DNA from 2 places in the Gorillibacterium sp. CAU 1737 genome. Region 2 is predicted to be linked to the other one. Evidence: riboswitches for the same ligand, from Rfam matches in the RefSeq annotation. Region 2 holds a riboswitch; the other holds the start of a gene.

Region 1 (9,426 bases), on a different contig from region 2:
GCTTCCTTCGTTTGCTTCGTCAGGCCGGCACCCGGGTCAATCCCGATGATCTGGTGACGGACTTGGCCCCCGATCCCTCCGCTCGCATTGGACTCCTTGGAGCAGCCAGCCAGCGCCACCACACCGACTAGAATCATCAACAGACCAGCTTTTGATGCGTGTTTAAACATCGGACCCTCTCCTTTTTCTCTTCACGATATTTTGCGTCATGCGGTCGAGTACAATCGCCAGCACGACGATGGCGAGCCCGGCCTCGAAGCCTTCGCCCGTCTTGACCTGCGTGACGGCACCGTACACATCCGCTCCAATTCCTTGCGCGCCGATCATCGAGGCGATGACGACCATCGACAGCGACAGCATGATCGTCTGGTTGATCCCGGTCATAATGGACGGGAGCGCCAGCGGGATTTGCAGCTTGAACAGCTTCTGCCGACTGGTGGAGCCGAAGGCATCCGCCGCCTCCACCAGATCGCCCGGAACCTGGCGAATCCCCAGGTTCGTCAGGCGAATCGTCGGCGGTACGGCGAAGATGACCGACGCAATGACGCCGGGCACTACGCCGAGGCCGAAGAACGAGACGGCCGGGATCAGGTAGACGAAGGCGGGCATCGTCTGCATGAAATCCAGCAACGGCGTGATCACTCCGCGCGCTCGGTCACTCTGAGCGCAGGCGATGCCGAGCGGAACGCCGATGACGATCGAGAGAATCGCCGCCGTCAAGACGAGCGCGAGCGTATCGACCGTGTGCTCCCAGTAGCCGAGGTTGTCGATCAACAAAAGCCCAATCGCCGTAAACGCCGCGAACTTCCACTTGCCGAGGTAATAGGCAAGCGCTGCGGCGAGCACGATGAAGACGAGCACGGGCAAGGCGTGGAATGCATCCGCGATCCCGTTCACAATGCCTTCAATGCAGACGGAGATGACATGGAACAAGGGCGACAAGCCCGATTCCAGCGCATCCACGATCTTCTCCACCCATTCATCCAATGGCAGCTTAGGCATTCGTGCTCACCTCCGTTTCCGTCTTGGAGGCCGCGGCAGGATTCGGTTCCGCCGAATCGCCGGATGGTGATACCGGGCTCTCCACCGTATTCTGCACCGGATTCCCGGCAAGGGCACCGAGCACCGCTCCCCGGACGATGACGCCGATGAGGCGCCCGTTGTCGTCGACAACGGCAACCGGGTGCTTGGAGGTGCCGCAGATATCAAACAGCTGGTACAGCAGCCGATCCTTATCCACCACGGCGACGTCGCGAATGACGATGTCCTCCAGGCGCTTGCCTTCGCGAACGGCCGCCGAGGCGTCATCCGCTGTGATGACCCCAATCAGCTTGCGGCCCCGGTCCACGACGAACAGATTCGAGATACCGCTCTCCCTCATAAGCTGGAGGGCGACACGCGGGCCGCGATCGAGTCCAATTGTCTCCGGACGGCGCATGACCGAAGCGGCCGTCAGCACCTTGGACAAGTCCACATCCTCGACGAACCGCTCGACATATTCATTTGCCGGATTCATCATGACCTCTTCCGGCGTGCCGATCTGCACAACACTGCCGTCCTTCATGAGGGCGATCCGATCTCCGATACGAAGCGCCTCATCCAGGTCATGGGTAATAAAGATGATGGTCTTCTTCATCTTCTCTTGCAGCTCCAACAGCTCATCCTGCATCTCCTTGCGAATCAGCGGATCGAGCGCGCTGAAGGCTTCGTCCATGAGCAGAATGTCCGGGTCGTTCGCCAGCGCCCGAGCGAGGCCGACTCGCTGCTGCATGCCGCCGCTCAGCTGAGAGGGCAAGCTGTCCGCCCAATCGCCAAGACCGACGAGCGTAAGCGAGTCGAGCGCCTTTTGCCGACGCGTTGCCTTGTCGACTCCCTGCACTTCAAGTCCATATTCCACGTTCTCCGCTACCGTTCGGTGCGGGAATAACGCAAACTTCTGAAAGACCATGCTGATCTGCTTGCGGCGCACCTGCAGCAGCTCTTCCTTGTTCATCTTGACGATATCCTTGCCATGGATGGCAATGCTGCCGCGTGTTGGCTCGATCAGGCGGTTTAACAGCCTCACGAGCGTCGATTTACCGCTTCCCGACAGCCCCATAATAACGAATATCTCACCCGGTTCAACGGCGAAACTGACCTTGTTTACACCGACCGTGTGCTGCTTCTCGCGGTAAACCCGCTCCTTCGTCCACCCTTCGTCCATCAGGCGAAGAATCGATTCCGGATCGGGACCAAATACCTTCGTGACTTGCTTTGCTTCAATGATCGCCATCCGGTTCACCCCTTCCTTTCGGTTGCGATCTTCGTTTTGCATCCCTATAAGTGTAAAAACATTATCCATCCAGTGTCAACTTTTTTATCTGCTTTTACAGAACGTACAGTTATTTCTGTACGAAGATAACTCCCGAATCCTCCTCGATCCTCTTTTTCTCCACCCATCCTTTATCTTTACTTTAATGAGATAGTTTCTTACAATTACGATGTAAAATACGAAGGCTAGGTGAAAAAAGATGGAGCGCAGTAACGGTCTGAGCCCCGAGCAGGAATTGGCTTTGCTCAAGGCGCGGAAGCGAGTTATTGAAGCAATCGGGAACAACATGGAGCTGTACGGAATCACTCCGTCCACGGGCCATCTATACGGACTCTTATTTTTTCAGAATAGACCCATGACGCTCGACGCAATGGGACAAGCCATGGAGATGAGCAAGACCAGCATGAGCACCGGTGTCCGCACGCTGGTGGACCTCAAGATGGTCAACAAGGTCTGGGAAAAGGGCTCGCGCAAGGACTTGTATGAGGTCGAGCTCGATTGGTACCAGACGTTCGCCGACTTCTTCTCGATCAAGTGGGGCAAGGCGGCCGAGATCAACCTGCAAGCCCTTCGCAAGTCGCGGTCCGAGCTGTTGGCGATTGCCGATTCCTACACCGGAGACGAGGAGCTGGAGAGGCAGGTCCAGGCCGATCTCGTCAAGATCGACGAGGCCATCCGGTACTACAAGTGGCTGATCCGGCTGATCGAGGCGTTCGAATCAGAGGACATCTTCCAACTGGTCCCCAAGGAAAACGAATAGCCTGCGCAACAACAAAAAGCCCCGGTTCCGCGCCTATTGGCGGAGCTGGGGCTTTCGCTTTCATTTGAGACAATCGGCGCGAATCGTTCGATTACCCTTTAACCCTTTCCTTGTACCGGAACACCCGCTTCCTTCCTCCGATTGGAGTAAGACAAAGCAAACAACAGAATAAACCACAAGGGGGTTAACAGCAGGGCCGGACGGGTCTCCTCCGCAATCAGCATGATCACGAGGATCGCTGCAAAAAGAACAAGAACAGCGTAGTTAACAAAAGGAGTGAAGGGCGCCTTGAATTTCGACGCTGCTTGTAGGTTAGGCTGTGTTTTCTTATAGCGAATGTGGCTGACGAGGACGACACCCCACACCCAAATGAAGCAGATGGCGCTGATGGTCGTCACGATGCCGAAGGCTTGCTCGGGAATCAGCTTGCTGAGGAGGGCGCCCGCCGACAGGACGAGCGTGGAGACGAGCAGTCCGTTCTTGGGCACGTGATTTTTGTTGAGCCTGGCAAAAGGCGCAGGCGCCTGATCCTTCTTCCCCAGGTTATAGAGGATGCGGCTCGTGGAGAACATCCCGCTGTTGCAGGCGGAAGCGGCGGACGTGAGGACGACAAAGTTGATGATGCCCGCGGCAATCGGAATGCCCACGAGAGCAAAGGTCTTCACAAAGGGACTTTCGCCGGGACTGAGCTCCGTCCAGGGATTGATGCAGAGCAAAGCGACGATGGCCCCTACATAGAAAAACAGGATACGCATCGGAATTTTATTGATGGCCGACGGAATGTTCTTCTCTGGATCGGAGGTTTCTGCCGCCGACACCCCCACCAGCTCCACCCCGACAAAAGCGAACACTACCATTTGGAAGGACAGCAGGAACCCGGATACCCCGTTTGGGAAAAGCCCGCCGTGCTTCCAAATGTTCGTGACCGACACCGTTCCAGCTCCCGTCTTGAACCCGATGATCAGCAGGACAATTCCAATGGCAATCAGGGCGAGAATAGTCACGACCTTGATCAAAGCAAACCAGAATTCCAATTCTCCAAAATTTTTGACCGTCAGCAGGTTCAGTCCAAGCAAAATGATCAGGCAGATCAGCTCCGGTACCCACTGAGGAATATCGAACCAATATTGAATGTAGATGCCCACTGCGATTACATCCGCCATTGCGGTCATGATCCAGCAAAACCAGTAGGTCCATCCGGTGACGAACGCGACGCGCGGCCCCAGATAGTCCTCGGCGATATCCGTAAAGGATTGATACCCCGCTTTGGATAACAGAAGCTCTCCGAGCGCCCTCATCACGAAAAAGACCGCGATGCCAACGATGAGATAAGCAAAGATGATGGAGGGTCCCGCCTGCTGGATCGCTTTCCCCGATCCTAAGAACAACCCCGTCCCGATGGTACCGCCGATGGCGATAAGCTGAACATGCCGATTCTCTAACTCCCTCTTTAACTCTTGCTGTGCCAATCCAAACTCCCCCTTGTTATTGAACATCTTCCCTGGGGTCGAGGGGCGACAAAGTCAGTGAACAACAAAAAGAGATTGGATCTCTCCAATCTCATCGTCCCAAAAAGCAATAAAAATCGTATCGGCCGTTCCTCCGGGATGGAGAACGACAAATAAAATCGTTACTACTCTTCTGTCCTTTTGCCTGAGATTGTGAACCCTTCGGCGCCGCGATTCCTCACGGTCTCTCCAGAAGCCGCTCCTGCTATAGTGTGATCCATAGCAATCAAAGCATGCTGCTAACTATTAAATTTATTTATCAATCGTAATCCCGGGTAAAGATTTTGTCAATGACAATTCCTCCTCTGAAAACATGCCCATTTGCATTGACAACCTGTTCGCTACAACTATATATTTTATGATAATGAGAATCGTTATCATTATTAATAATGATTCTAAATAAGTAGCGATTCTATCTCAGAACCGAAAGGGTGCTCTCATGAACACGAAACGCAAGTCCTTCACAACCCTCTTCCTTTCTTCCATCCTTGCCGTGGCATTGGTTGGATGCTCCAGTCAGCAATCCAGCTCCAGCGCTTCTCCGTCTCCGTCTGAAAGTGCCCCGGCCAGCACCGAAGCCCCCAGCGCGGAAACTTCTGCTTCCCCCGCCAGCACCGAAGAATATCCGATTGTGATCAAGCACGCCCTCGGCGAAACGGTTATCAAGAGCAAGCCGGAACGCGTCGCGACCATTCAATGGGCCAACCATGACGTGGTTCTTGCCCTCGGAGTGGTTCCGGTCGGCTTCTCGGCTGCGAACTTCGGCGTTCAAGACGGCAGCGGCCTCCTGCCGTGGACCAAGCAAAAGCTCGATGAGCTCGGCGTGAAGGACCCGAACGTCTTCCAGGACACCGACGGCCTTGATTTTGAAGCAATCTCGGACTCCAACCCCGATGTCATTCTCGCTGCTTACTCCGGCATTACCCAGGAAGATTACAACACGCTCAGCAAGATTGCACCGGTCGTTCCCTATCCGACGGCGCCCTGGGCTACCACCTGGCGTGAGCAAGTGACGATGAACGCAACCGGCATGGGCATGAAGGCCGAAGGCGAGAAGCTCATTCAAGACACCGAGAACATGGTGAATGAGAAGCTGAGCCACTACCCTCAGATCAAAGACAAGAAAGTCGTTTGGGTCAACTTCAATGCGAAGGACTTCTCCAAGCTGCACATCTATACGCCCGTAGACTCCCGCGTCTCCTTCCTGTTTGAGATGGGCATGGTTTATCCGGACAGCATCACGAAGCTGATCACGGACCCGAAGAAATACTCCCTGGAGCTGAGCGTCGAGAATACGGAAGCTCTCTATGATGCCGATCTGATCATTGGCTATGGCAATGACGCCCTGCTCAAGACTATCCAGGCTGATCCCCTGCTTGGTAAAATCCCTGCGATCCAAAGAGGCTCCGTCGCATTCATCGACTCCGACACGCCCCTTGTAGCTGCCGGCACCCCGAATCCGCTCTCGATCGCGTACACCATTGATGATTACCTCAAACTCATCGGAGGAGCTGCCGACAAGGTCAAATGAGTACTTCCTCGGGTTCAACACGCACATCCCCCCACTCCCAAATTCCGAAGAACTTCGCGATCATCCTGTTGATCGGTCTGGTGCTGCTCGGGCTTTGCGTAGTGGCCTCTCTGGTCTTTGGCCCCCGGCTGGTGAAGGTTCCGGAGCTGATCGACGGGCTGTTTCATCCTGACGTCGATTCCTATGGAGCCAACGTCGTTCGCAAGCGAATCTCGCGAACTGTCTTCGGGTTGTTCTGCGGTGCGGCGCTCGGCGTTTCGGGTGCACTGATGCAATCGGTTACCCGCAACCCGATTGCGGACCCGAGCATTCTGGGCGTGAATACCGGCGCCGCCTTGTTTGTCGTTTGCGGAATCGCCTTCCTGAACATCAATACAGCCAGTGAGTACATCTGGCTGGCCTTGGCCGGGGCGGCGATCACGGCGATATTTGTGTTCGGCATCGGTTCGATGGGGCGTGGCGGTGCCACGCCCATTAAGCTTGTATTGGCGGGCGCCGCTATCAGTGCTGCTCTCTCTTCCCTGGTCTCGGCGGTCATGATTCCACGCGCTTACGTCATGGACCAATTCCGCTTCTGGCAAGTCGGAAGCATCGGCTCAGGAAGCTGGAGCGCTATCGCTACGTTTACCCCGTTTCTGATCGTCGGCGTCGTCATCGCCTTCCTGACAGCGCCTGCGCTCAATGCGCTCGCGCTCGGAGACGATGTCGCAACCGGGCTCGGGGTTCGAACAGGCGTGCTGCGCCTTATTGCGGCGCTGGCCGGTGTCCTTCTGTGCGGCACAGCTACGGCGCTGGCCGGCCCTATCGGGTTTGTCGGCCTTCTCGCTACCCACCTCATGCGCCTTGTTTTGGGGCCCGACCTGCGGTTTGTCATCCCCATGTCTGCTCTCTCGGGAGCCGTCATTCTGATCTCCTCCGATGTTGTCGGCCGACTCATCGCCAGTCCCGGAGAGCTTGAGGTCGGGGTCGTCACCGCCTTTGTCGGAGCTCCGCTATTAATCATCCTTGCGATGAGATCGAAAGTGCGTTCCTTATGACAACTCATTCGATAGCCTATATTGCTGCAGGCCGCCGTCAGAGACAACGCCGCTGGATGCTGGTTACTTGCCTCCTTACGGTGCTCGCCCTCATCCTCTGCTGTGCCATGCTCCTTCTGGGAAACACCATCTATCCGGTGAGGGATATCCTTCGGGCCCTTTCCGGGGAGGAGCTCAAAGGAGTCAGCTTTGCCGTAAACACCGTTCGCTTGCCGAGAATGCTGGCGGGCCTCTTCGCCGGATTTGCCTTCGGCCTAGCCGGGAACACCTTCCAGACGATGCTGCGCAACCCCCTCGCGAATCCGAATGTAATCGGCATCACCTCGGGGTCAAGCGTAGCAGCCGTCCTCTGCATCACGGTGTTCCATTCGAGTCGGGCGACGATCTCGGCCGCATCGGTTGCGGCTGGGCTCGCCACCGTCCTCGTCATCTATGTGCTGTCCAGAGGTAGAGCGTTCTCCATCGGGCGCCTGATCCTGATCGGCATCGGCATTCAAGCCATGCTGGACGCCCTCATCTCTTACCTCCTGCTCGTTGGGGCACAGCAGGACATTCCCGCCGCCATCCGATGGCTCACGGGCAGCCTGAACGGCATTCAGCTGTATGAGCTGCCTCCACTGATCATTACTGTGCTGATCTTTACGCCAGTCGTGGCCTTGCTCGGGAAGCATCTCAGTCTGCTGGAGCTTGGGGAGCAAGCCGCCACCTCTCTCGGCATCCACACCGACCGAACCCGGATCGCCCTCATCGTGAGCTCCGTCTGCATGATCGCAATCGCTACGGCCACCACAGGACCCATCGCCTTCACCTCCTTCCTTTCGGGACCGATTGCGAAGAGACTCGTCGGAGTGGGCTTCTCGAACGTCATTCCGGCTGGGCTTGTCGGTGTGAATTTGGTGTTGGCGGCTGATCTGGTCGGACAATTTGCGTTCCAGTACCGCTTCCCGGTGGGCATCATGACGGGGATTCTCGGAGCGCCGTATCTGATCTTCCTGCTGATCCGAATGAACCGAAAGGGAGTTTTATAATGAGACCGACACATCAATTTCAGGCGGAGCAGCTCGTAGCGGGTTACGATCAGAAGACGGTTATCCATGGAATTGATCTCGTGATCCCGGACGGCCAAATCAGCGTCATCATCGGAGCGAACGGCTGCGGCAAGTCGACGCTGCTGAAGACGCTGGCCCGGCTGATCAAGCCGACCTCCGGCAAAATCACCATCGACGGAAAGCCCATCGGCAAAATACCGCCGAAGCAGTTCGCGCGGGTGGTGGGTCTGCTGCCGCAATCGCCTATCGTTCCGGAAGGGATATCGGTCGCAGACTTGGTTGGGCGCGGGCGCTTCCCGCATCAATCCTTGTTCAGCACCTGGTCCAAAAAGGATTACGAGGCGGTTGCCGAAGCGATGCGGATCATGGACATCACCGAGTTCGCGAATCACAACATTGACGAGCTGTCCGGCGGTCAGCGCCAGCGCGTATGGATTGCGATGGCCCTGGCGCAGCAAACCGACATTCTGTTTCTCGACGAACCGACCACCTTCCTGGATATTACCTATCAGGTCGAAATTCTGGATCTGCTCACCGACCTCAACCGAAAGCACGGCACGACGATCGTCATGGTGCTTCACGATATCAACCTGTCTGCACGTTATGCCGACCACATCTTTGCCCTGCAAAAAGGGAAACTGGTCGCGGAAGGCACACCGTCAGAGGTGGTCACAAGCACCTTGGTGAAGGACATCTTCGGTCTCGATTGCTCCGTGATTGCCGACCCCATCTCAGGCTCCCCTATGGTGGTGCCCAAAGGCCGCTATCATGTTCAGAATGCTGCGACTACGTAACGTTCCGGTGCTTCTCTCTCCATGCAGAAAGATGGTGCCCCTCAGTCGTCTTCGATGACTTATGGGACACCATCTTTTTTAAAATTACCAAATGGCTTTCCAGCATCTAAATAGCCCATTTCTGAAAAACGATCTACTAAAGTTCTTGTTAATTGCTGGAGCTTTGCTCTTATTCAACAGTAAGATTAATGGACTGATACTTTTTTATTGCATCCTCGACAGAATCACTTGGTCCCGAAAGAACAAAGTCTGGATTTACAAGTATCATGGTTGAAAAATCCTTTGTAGTATACATCAGTACCTCATCGAAGTGTAGAAGAGATGTTCCGATCTTATTTCTGAAGATCAATAGTTGTCTCTCATTCGATACACCTTCTGAAGCATGATCAAAGACATACTCAACATTATTTATGGTAATGCTACCTTCAAAACGTGG
Region 2 (9,426 bases):
TCCGAAACCTCAACTTCCGGTACGTCGCAGGCAGGCAGCGAGTAAGCGATGCGGCCGGGACGGCTCAGTTCGAAGATGAGCGCTTGATCATGTTCTCCAGCAGGGGGCGAAGCGACCTGGTTGGCAGTGTTCGTTTCCGGTGCTGCCGGGTTTCCAGAACCGGCTGGTGCGCCCGAATCGGCGGCGTTTAGGTGGTCGTAGCGAAATCTCATCCCAGAATCCCCTCCAGTTCTTTGGCAAACTGATCAATCTCGTTCTTCGTGCGACGCTCGGTTACGGCGACAAGCAGGTGACCGGCGAACTCGGGGTAATCCCGCCCGAGGTCATAGCCGCCGATAAAGCCAGCCGTGAGCAACTGTTCGTTCACTTCGGCTAGCGTTGAGTCCTTCGCTACCTTCAGGACAAATTCGTTGAAGAAGGGGGAGGGCAGGGCCAACTCCACGCCCGGCAGAGCGGCGAGTGTCTTGGCGGCGTAATGGGCCTTTTGCACATTCAGATGGGCGGCTTCCTTCAAGCCTTCCTTGCCCATCACGGAGAGGTAGACCGATGCGCAGAGCGCGAGCAGCGCCTGGTTCGAGCAGATGTTCGAGGTCGCCTTCTCCCGGCGAATGTGCTGCTCGCGGGTTTGCAGCGTCAGCACGAAGCCGCGCTTGCCTTCGCGGTCGACCGTCTGGCCGACGATTCGGCCGGGCATCTTGCGCTTCAAGGCGTCCGTGACGGCGAAGAAGCCGCAGGTGGGGCCGCCGAGCGACTCGGAGATGCCGAGCGGCTGCGCATCGCCGACGCAGATGTCGGCGCCGAGCCGGCCCGGCGGCTCGAGAAGCCCCATCGCGAGCGGATTCGCGCTCACGATGAACAGCGCGCCTGCGCCGTGTGCGATCGGCTCCACCGCCGCGAGGTCCTCAATGGCGCCGAAGAAATTCGGCGACTGGAGGAGGACCGCTGCGGTATCGCCGTCGACGGCCGCCGCCAGCGCGGCATGATCTGTGACCCCGCCCGCCAGGCCCACCTCGACCACGTCGAGGTTCAAGCCATGGGCGGTGGTCTTGAGGATCTGCCGGGCCTCGGGATGGACGGCCCGGGAGACGACGAGCTTGCGGCGGCGGGTATGGGCCGCCGCAAGGGCACCCGCTTCGCCGAGCGCGGTCGCGCCGTCGTACATGCTCGCGTTGGCGGCGGCCATGCCGGTCAGCTCGCAGATGTACGATTGAAATTCAAAGATTGCCTGCAGCTCGCCTTGGCTGATCTCCGGCTGATAGGGGGTATAGGCGGTGTAGAATTCGGAGCGGGAGATGACATGGTTGATGACGACCGGAACATGATGGTCGTAGATCCCGGCACCCAGGAAGCTGACGTAACGATCCGAATCAGCGTTTTTGCCGGCGAGTGCGCGCATGTGCTTGAGCAGCTCATACTCGTCAAGCGCTTCGGATACGTTCAGCCGCCCCTTGAAGCGGACGTCCTCCGGGATATCGGCGAACAGGTCCTCGACGGTGTCGACCCCGATCTCCTGCAGCATGGCTTGTTCGTCTTGCTCGGTAATGGGCAGGTAGCGATGCTTCATTTCGCCGTCTCCTTTCGGTTGCGTTTATAGAATGGCGCGGTGATGACGACGGCCTTCAGCCGTTTGCCGCGAATTTCGATTTCGATCTCGGTGCCAAGTTCGGCATGCTCCGCTTTCACCAACGCGAGGCCGAGGTCCCGCTTCAGGCTGGGCGAGCGGGTGCCGGTGGTGACTTCTCCGATCCGCTCCCCGTTCGCATAGAGGGGGTAGTGCGAGCGCGGAATGCCTCGGTCGAGCATTTCGATGCCGACCAGCTTGCGCGGCACGCCTTGTTCCTTCTGGCGCAGAAGCGCCTCGCGGCCGATGAAGTCGCCCTTGTCGAGCTTCACCCAGCGAGCGAGTCCGGCTTCCAGCGGGCTGATCGTGTCGGACAGCTCCTGTCCGTAGAGCGACAGTCCCGCCTCAAACCGCAGTGTGTCCCGCGCTCCAAGTCCAATTGGGACAAGGCCCTCGGGTTCTCCCGCTTCTAGGAGGCGGGTCCAGAGCGCACCTGCTTGCTCGGCTGGCGCGTACAGCTCGAAGCCGTCTTCTCCGGTATACCCGGTACGGGAGAGCAAGAGCTTCACGCCTGCGATCTCCGTCTCCGCGAGGAAGGTGAACGGCTTCAGCGCGCTCATCTGCTCCGGCGAAGCGGCGAGCTTGGTTAGGATCGCTCCGGCCTGCGGACCTTGCAGCGCGATGAGCGCCGTCTCGTCGCTCTGATCGTCCAGGGTGACGTCGCCTTCGAGGTGGCGGGCCAGCCACTCCAGGTCCTTTTCCCGATTGGCGGCATTTAGCACAAGGAGGAACCGTTCGGCATTCAGCCGGTAGACGAGCAGGTCGTCGACGGTCCCTCCATCGGGGTAGCACATGAGGCTGTATTGGGCGGTTCCATCCGCAAGCCGGGTGACATCGTTCACGGTGAGCTTTTGCAGATAGGCCTCTGCATCACGGCCGCTCACAAAAACCTCTCCCATATGGGAAACGTCGAACAGGCCCGCGCGCAGGCGGACGGCATCATGCTCGGCTTGAATGCCGGAAAACTGCACAGGAAGCTCCCAACCGCCAAAATCAATGCAGCGGGCGCCTTCATGCGCGGAGTAAAGCGGGAACAACGGGGTTCGTTTCAAGTCGGACATCTCCTCACCTCACGGTTCGCGTAGTCGATACTTAAGATGGCGCCCATCGGCCGCCCCGATGCGTCCGCATCAAAAAAGGACAGCCGAAAAAGCCCGCAGCTTCGCCATCGAAGCCTGTGCTTTTCCTCTGTCCTTTGTACCTGAGAGTTACCTTGCGAATGGCTTGGATGCAAGTTTCCCCTTGGGTGACCCGAAGCGTGTCTTCCAACCCGCGAATCCGCCGTAAAGCGTATGGGTGAAGCACGCCCTTAGGCGGGTGCTCTCCAGAGACGCGTCCGGCAATGGTCCTTTTGCCTGAGAGATTCCCCAGAATGGGTTACTCCTTCGGCGTTACCGGTTCCCCGGTAATCTCTCCCATTGCGTTCATCCGCATATGCGGTTCACCAATTATGATAATGATTATAATTCATTAATAAGCGAAAAGAGCGTCAGTGTCAAGATAACTCACACAAACATTTTTTAGGTGGGGGACCCCCATTGACATTCGCCTAACCGATCCGGTACTTTAAATACGTATGCGGCAACCGCCGCTGGAGGTTCCCGCCTTTTTCCAATCGGATGGTCTGCGGTTCGGACCGTGCTTTTGTACGGCATTGTGCACCATCCGCTCCCCGGAAGAAGAGCACTTTGAAGCGAGGGTCATAGCCATGAGCGAAATCAAAGCGGACTTGCTTTACAGCGAAGAGCATGAATGGGCGGCAAAAGGGGCATCCCGCACCGTGCGGATCGGCATCACGGATTTTGCCCAAAGCCGGCTCGGCGATATTGTTTTTGTGGAACTGCCTGAACTTGGCGCAAGCGTAGCGGCCGGCGACAGCCTCGGCACCATCGAGTCCGTCAAAACCGTCTCCGACCTATATTCCCCGGTCAGCGGAACCGTCACGAAGGTAAACGAAACGCTGGTGGATCAGCCCGAGCTCGTCAACACCGCTCCCTACGGAGAAGGGTGGATCGTCGAGCTGGAGGTGGACGGAGAACTGGAGGAAGCGCTCGCGAAGCTGCTGACCCCCGAAAGCTACGAGGCGCTCGTCGCCGAGTAAGCGTAATCAAGTACCGCCAAGCGTGACCAAGTATAGTCAAGCGTAATTAAGTGAGGCCTGTTCCTCAAGCTAACCAAGCATAACGAAACATTCCAAGCGTGACCAAGTACGCTAAACGTAACCAAGTGGAACCTGAATGAGCATGGCCTTTCCGGCACCGACCCCAAGACCGATCTGAAACAACCGGCGGGGTGGGTGCTTTTTGGCGTGGAGCGGGAATTTGCGGTGAAAATCACGTCCGTTCCGCCGCTTTCTTACAAAATAACGTTCTGAGATATCCTTATTTCACGAAAATGGTGTGCTTCTGGTGAAATAGTGATCCGGCGAATTGTTAATTCACGAAAAACACATCAATTCGGCGCTCCTTTACAAAATAACGATCTGTGAGATCCTTATTTTGCGAAAATGGTGCGCTTCCGACCAAATAGTGATCCGGGAGATCGTTATTTTGACTTTTATCCTAGTGGTCCATTGAAAAAATCAGGTATGCTTGAGCAGAGAGACCACTCGTTCGATTCTACATAGCAGCCTCTTTTCTCAGCATTTTCTAATCTTGAGCTAAGGAAACTCTTATGCGTGATAAGTATGATAAAGATGAAGGCAAACCGGGTTACAGGATTATATTGATTAAAGGATGGCAGCACCACAGAATAGCAGGAAGACGAGCGGTTAGGGGAACAACCGATCTCCGAGTCGGACAGACGGCCTCGGTTCGGACTGCCGTCTTTTTGCCGCAGCTGGCGGGCATGGAGGAGAGCCATGGATCGAATTCTGATTATTGAAGATGAAAAGCCCCTTGCGAGGCTTCTGGAGCTGGAGCTTGGTCATGCAGGCTACGAGACGGAAACAGCTTACGAGGGGAGGACCGGGCTGGAGATGGCGCTGGCGGGCGGGCATGCCTGCATTTTGCTCGATCTGATGCTTCCGGGTCTGAACGGCATGGAGATTTGTCGCCGTGTGCGAGCTGTTCATGCCACCCCCATTGTGATGCTGACCGCGAGAAACAGCCTGTTTGACAAGGTGAACGGGCTTGACTGCGGCGCGGACGATTACGTGGCAAAGCCTTTTGACTTTGAGGAGCTGCTCGCTCGCTTGCGTGCAGTTCTTCGCCGATCGAGCGTTCCTTCTCAGGCGATGCACCGAGCGGGCGATCTCGTGTTGGACGCGGACAGTCGTTTGGTTAAGCGGGGTGGGCAAGAGGTCGACCTGTCCGCGCGGGAATTTGATCTGCTGCACGGGCTGCTCAAGCACAAAAACCGAACGCTAACCCGCGACAACCTCTTGAACCAAGTGTGGGGCGTTGATTTCGACGGAGGGACCAATGTGGTGGATGTGTACATTCGCTATCTGCGCGCGAAGATGGACGATGGGTTCGAGCCGAAGCTGATTCACACCGTTCGCGGGGTCGGCTATGTGCTTCGCGAGCCGGAAGGGGGGGCCTCTGCTCCTAACGCCTCAGCGTCAATGGCTTCCTCGCAGGCGACCTCCTCAATGGATGCTGCTCCAGCTACCGCCTCTTCCTCGGCCTTGTCGGCGAAGCTACAGACGTCTTCACCCTCCACCGTGTCTCCACCGGAGAATGGGGGAGCAGGGGCATGACGTTTACCCGAAAAACCGTACTGCTCATGACCGGTATCACCGCCATCATTTTGCTCGTTTCCCACCTGTTTGTCTTCGTAACCTACAGCCGTTGGACGGAAGCCAACCGAGTGCGCGTGCTGGACGCTCAGCTTGCCGAGCTGGAACAGCGCATCACCGATGTGACCTTCCTGCCCAAGCTGCTCCGCTATGGGAGCTTAACGCAACTGTTCAAGCCGGACCTCACCAGCTTGGAGTCCAATCTGCGGGAAGGCCAGTTGCTTCGACTGATCGACAAATCCGGCAAGGTATTGGCCTATACAGGCGATGAGGAGCAAGCGACAGCGCAAGAAACCAGCTCGACATCATCGGAAAAGGACACGGAATCAGGACGTACGATTCTGGGGAATGACGAGTTTGTCTATGCGCAAAAGGAAATAAATCTCGTCACGCTCGGCAAGGTGCGTTTGCAGCTTCTGGAGACCGTGACCGTGCAGGATGCGCTGGTTGACCAAATCGGCAAGCTGCTCCGGGTGAGTGCGGTGCTTGGCGTGGGACTGGCCGCGGCCGGAGGCTATGTCGCGGCGAGGAGGACTCTCCAGCCGGTAAAAAGCATGACGGAACGTGTCCGCGGCATGGATGGGGCGCGACTGGAGGACCGTCTGGTCCTTCCCGCTGCGAACGACGAGATCCGCGAGCTGGCGCTAACCTTCAACCGCTTGCTCGATCGGATCGACAGCGGGCTTGAGCTTCAGCGGCAGTTCGTTGCGGATGCTTCGCATGAGCTGAAGACACCGCTCGCCGCAATCGAAGGCCATTCCCAGCTTCTGCGTCGTTGGGGCAAAGAAAAGCCAGAGGTGCTGGATGAATCGCTCGGCTACATTCTTTCCGAGACGGAACGGATGAAGAGGCTGACGCAGCAGCTCTTGCTGCTTGCGGAGCTGGAAGAGCGAGGGGCTGGCTCTGCCAGCGCACTAAATACAGATGCAGCGGGTATTCTGCAGGAACTCGCTAAAGAAGGAGCTCGGCTTTACCCTGAGCTCGCTGTCAGCACCTCTGGAACCGATCTCCCCCTGCCGGTAACGGTTCCCGCCTTTGAGCTGGAGCATGCGATGCGCAATGTTCTTTTCAATGCGCTTGCTTATACGCCGGCGGGAGGAACGGTTTCGGTCGAGTTGGTGCAGAGGGGAGATGAGGTGTGCACGCTCATTCGGGATACCGGAATCGGCATTCCTGCCGAGGACCTGCCTCATGTGTTTGAACGGTTCTACCGTTCGGACAAATCACGAAGCCGCGAGCGCGGCGGCACCGGCCTCGGCCTCGCCATCGTGAAACGAATCGCGGACACGTACCGCGGCACGGTTTGGATAGAGAGCACACCGGGGATTGGAACCCGGGTAACCCTAACCTTTCCCGCTGCCAAAGAAGGAGGGATTGAGCGGCGGAAAGAAGCGGAGAGGGCCATCGGATAGAAGATGACAAAAGCGCCCTCAATGGTACCTTCAACGCCCCATTTCATACAAAAAAAGTCGCTTGCTCAGGGAGAGCCGCGGCTTCTTTTGCATGAGTTTCGTTCTCTATGAGAAGTGTCACTTCATCTATAGGATCTCGTGAATAACTTCACATAACCTCCACATCCCCCTGCTGCGAGGAGTGCTATACTTCTGGTCAAGAAAGAATGCAGCACGGGAAGCGGTCATTCCAAATTGAACGAAGAACGCCGAGGGGGAACGGACGGATGATTTTGTCGGTATGCGTGGGAAGCTCCTGTCACTTGCAAGGCTCTTATCGCATCATCCATGAGTTTCAGCAGTTGATTCAGGAGCATGGACTGGAGGATGAGATTACGCTGCAGGCGAATTTCTGCGCCGGACGCTGCCAGCATGCGGTAGCGGTGAAGCTGGGCGAGGATTCGTGCGTGGAGCTGGATATGACGGATGTGGACGGTTTTTTTAACGATCATGTGCTGGGGGCGCTTCGCCATGAGTAGCCCGGCCAGTCTCATTCGATCCTCCAAAGCCAATTGCAAAAACTGCTACCGCTGCATCCGCAATTGCCCCGTCAAGGCGATCCGATTCAAAGGGAGTCAAGCGGATGTGATGGAGACCTGTATCGCCTGCGGGCTCTGCATCCGGGAATGTCCCCAGAAGGCGATGCATGTGCCGAGCGACATGGAACGGGTTCGCGAGATGCTCGCGGCAGGAGATGTTGTGAAGGTGAGCCTGGCGCCCTCCCACGTCGCATACGAACAGAAGCCGGGGTCAATGAAACAGAAGCTGGAAGAGATCGGCTTCGCCGAAATCCGGGAGACGGCGGAGGCGGCTGAACTCGTATCCGTTTATTATGCCGCCCGCTATCAGGAAACGGGGCGGCTCCTGACGACCGCCTGTCCCGTTATCGTCGAGCTGATCGAGCGCCACTATCCGCAGCTCCTTCCTTGTCTGGCGGAGACCGATTCTCCCATGATCGCCCACGCCAAGCTGATCAAGGCGGTGAACCCGAGTGCCAAGGTCGTCTTTATCGGGCCCTGCTATGCCAAAATGAAGGAGGCCCGCATGAATCCTGGCTGGATCGATGCGGTGCTCACCTTCGATGAGGTCGCGGTCCTTGCGGGCTCGTGCCGAGAATCAAGTGGGGCTGTCGAAGCAGCGGCTGCCAGGGGAAATATGGCAATCGACGATGGCTTTCCCGATGAAGCGGCTGCGAGTGCAGCGAATCACGGCCAGCCGCGTGGAATGAAGCCGGAAGCTCAAGCCTCCACACAGGTCGCCCGTTTGTACCCGATGGACAACGGGGTGATCGAGACGACCTTCTTCGGCAGGGAGCTGCCGGAGCTCCATCGCGCCTTTTCAGGCCTGGCGGTGTGCCGCTCCGTCTTGTCCGAGCTTGATGCCGAGCACGGCTCGTTCTTCCTGGAGCTGAACGCCTGCAGCGGCGGCTGCATCAACGGACCGGTGTCCGGCGACGGCTGCGGCCTGCTGGAGAAGCAGCGGCGGATCCGCGAGCATCGCCGTAAACCGGCTTCTCGCCGTGCCTTGCCCCCGCTTCCTGAAGGGGCGCTCGCGCGCCGCTTCTACGACCGTACGCTGCAGAAGGCAGGGCATACGGAGGAAGCGCTGCGCGGCGTATTGGAGCAATTCGGCAAGCACACGCCGAGCGACGAGCTGAATTGCGGCGCTTGCGGCTATTCCTCCTGCCGGGAGAAGGCGGAGGCGGTGCTGGACGGCAAGGCGGAGCTCTACATGTGCATGCCGTACATGCAGGCGAAGGCGGAGTCGCTGTCGAGCGTGGTGATGGACAAGACGCCGAACGGCATCCTCGCGGTTAGCGAGGAGTTGATCATTCAGGAGGCGAACGAGGCGGCCTGTCGATTCTTTGATACGAGCGCGCAGGAGCTGGTGGATGTTCCGGTCGAGCTGTTTGTCGATCCCGCCGAAGTGCCGTTCACGCTGAACGAGAAGACGATGAACAAGGTATATTTTGCCGATCGGAGGAAGACGGCCATGGTCACGGTCACGTACCTCCCGGACTTCCGTTTCTACCTGCTTGTGCTGACGGATCTCACCGAGCGCGAGCTGGAGCAGGAGAAGCTGCAGCGGCTCCGGGAGGAGACCGTGGAGATGGCCCAAAAGGTCATCGACAACCAGATGCGGGTCTCCCAGGAGATCGCAAGTCTGCTCGGCGAGACGACGGCCGTCACCAAGGTCACGCTCACGAAGATGAAGCAGCTCATATCACGAGGATAGCGCAGAAGCGGGGGAGCCCATGGAGAACAGAAGGCTGTATGTCGAGGTCGGCCATTCCAGTCTGATCAAAAAAGGCGAGGAGCTGTGCGGGGACAAGGTCAACGTGGTGACCGGCGAGGATTCGACCATCGTCATTCTAGCGGATGGGTTGGGCAGCGGGGTGAAGGCAAACATTCTGGCCACGCTCACTTCGAAGATCGCGGGGGAGATGCTGAAGCACGGAGCGATGATCGAGGAAGTTGTGCAGACGATTGCTGAGACGCTTCCGGCCTGCAAGGTGAGAGGGGTGGCCTATTCCACCTTCACGATCCTGCAAGCCTTCCATGATGGAACGGTTTATCTGGTGGAGTACGACAACCCGCCGACGTTTCATTTTCGCA

The links. A riboswitch is a leader RNA that binds a small molecule or an ion and turns the genes downstream of it on or off. The one in region 2 is predicted to bind glycine.
Region 1: it holds a riboswitch for glycine, as region 2 does, so the genes downstream of both, AAFN83_RS10250 (amino acid permease) here and gcvT (glycine cleavage system aminomethyltransferase GcvT) in region 2, are expected to answer to the same signal.

Annotation. Positions count from the first base shown of each region.
Region 1 covers NZ_JBDQQO010000004.1:99,685-109,110, reverse strand. Annotated here, with positions in the region: gene AAFN83_RS10270 (glycine betaine ABC transporter substrate-binding protein) at 1-170, opposite strand, end outside; gene AAFN83_RS10265 (ABC transporter permease) at 163-1,002, opposite strand; gene AAFN83_RS10260 (quaternary amine ABC transporter ATP-binding protein) at 995-2,272, opposite strand; gene AAFN83_RS10255 (GbsR/MarR family transcriptional regulator) at 2,511-3,071, shown strand; gene AAFN83_RS10250 (amino acid permease) at 3,170-4,540, opposite strand; glycine riboswitch at 4,703-4,782, opposite strand; gene AAFN83_RS10245 (iron-siderophore ABC transporter substrate-binding protein) at 5,019-6,110, shown strand; gene AAFN83_RS10240 (FecCD family ABC transporter permease) at 6,107-7,147, shown strand; gene AAFN83_RS10235 (FecCD family ABC transporter permease) at 7,144-8,175, shown strand; gene AAFN83_RS10230 (ABC transporter ATP-binding protein) at 8,175-8,990, shown strand; gene AAFN83_RS10225 (hypothetical protein) at 9,160-9,426, opposite strand, start outside.
Region 2 covers NZ_JBDQQO010000008.1:19,408-28,833, reverse strand. Annotated here, with positions in the region: gene gcvPB (aminomethyl-transferring glycine dehydrogenase subunit GcvPB) at 1-212, opposite strand, end outside; gene gcvPA (aminomethyl-transferring glycine dehydrogenase subunit GcvPA) at 209-1,564, opposite strand; gene gcvT (glycine cleavage system aminomethyltransferase GcvT) at 1,561-2,682, opposite strand; glycine riboswitch at 2,808-2,951, opposite strand; glycine riboswitch at 2,955-3,049, opposite strand; gene gcvH (glycine cleavage system protein GcvH) at 3,330-3,722, shown strand; partial or broken gene AAFN83_RS16480 (response regulator transcription factor) at 4,482-5,144, shown strand; gene AAFN83_RS16475 (sensor histidine kinase) at 5,318-6,772, shown strand; gene AAFN83_RS16470 ((2Fe-2S) ferredoxin domain-containing protein) at 7,039-7,290, shown strand; gene AAFN83_RS16465 ([Fe-Fe] hydrogenase large subunit C-terminal domain-containing protein) at 7,283-9,046, shown strand; gene AAFN83_RS16460 (SpoIIE family protein phosphatase) at 9,066-9,426, shown strand, end outside.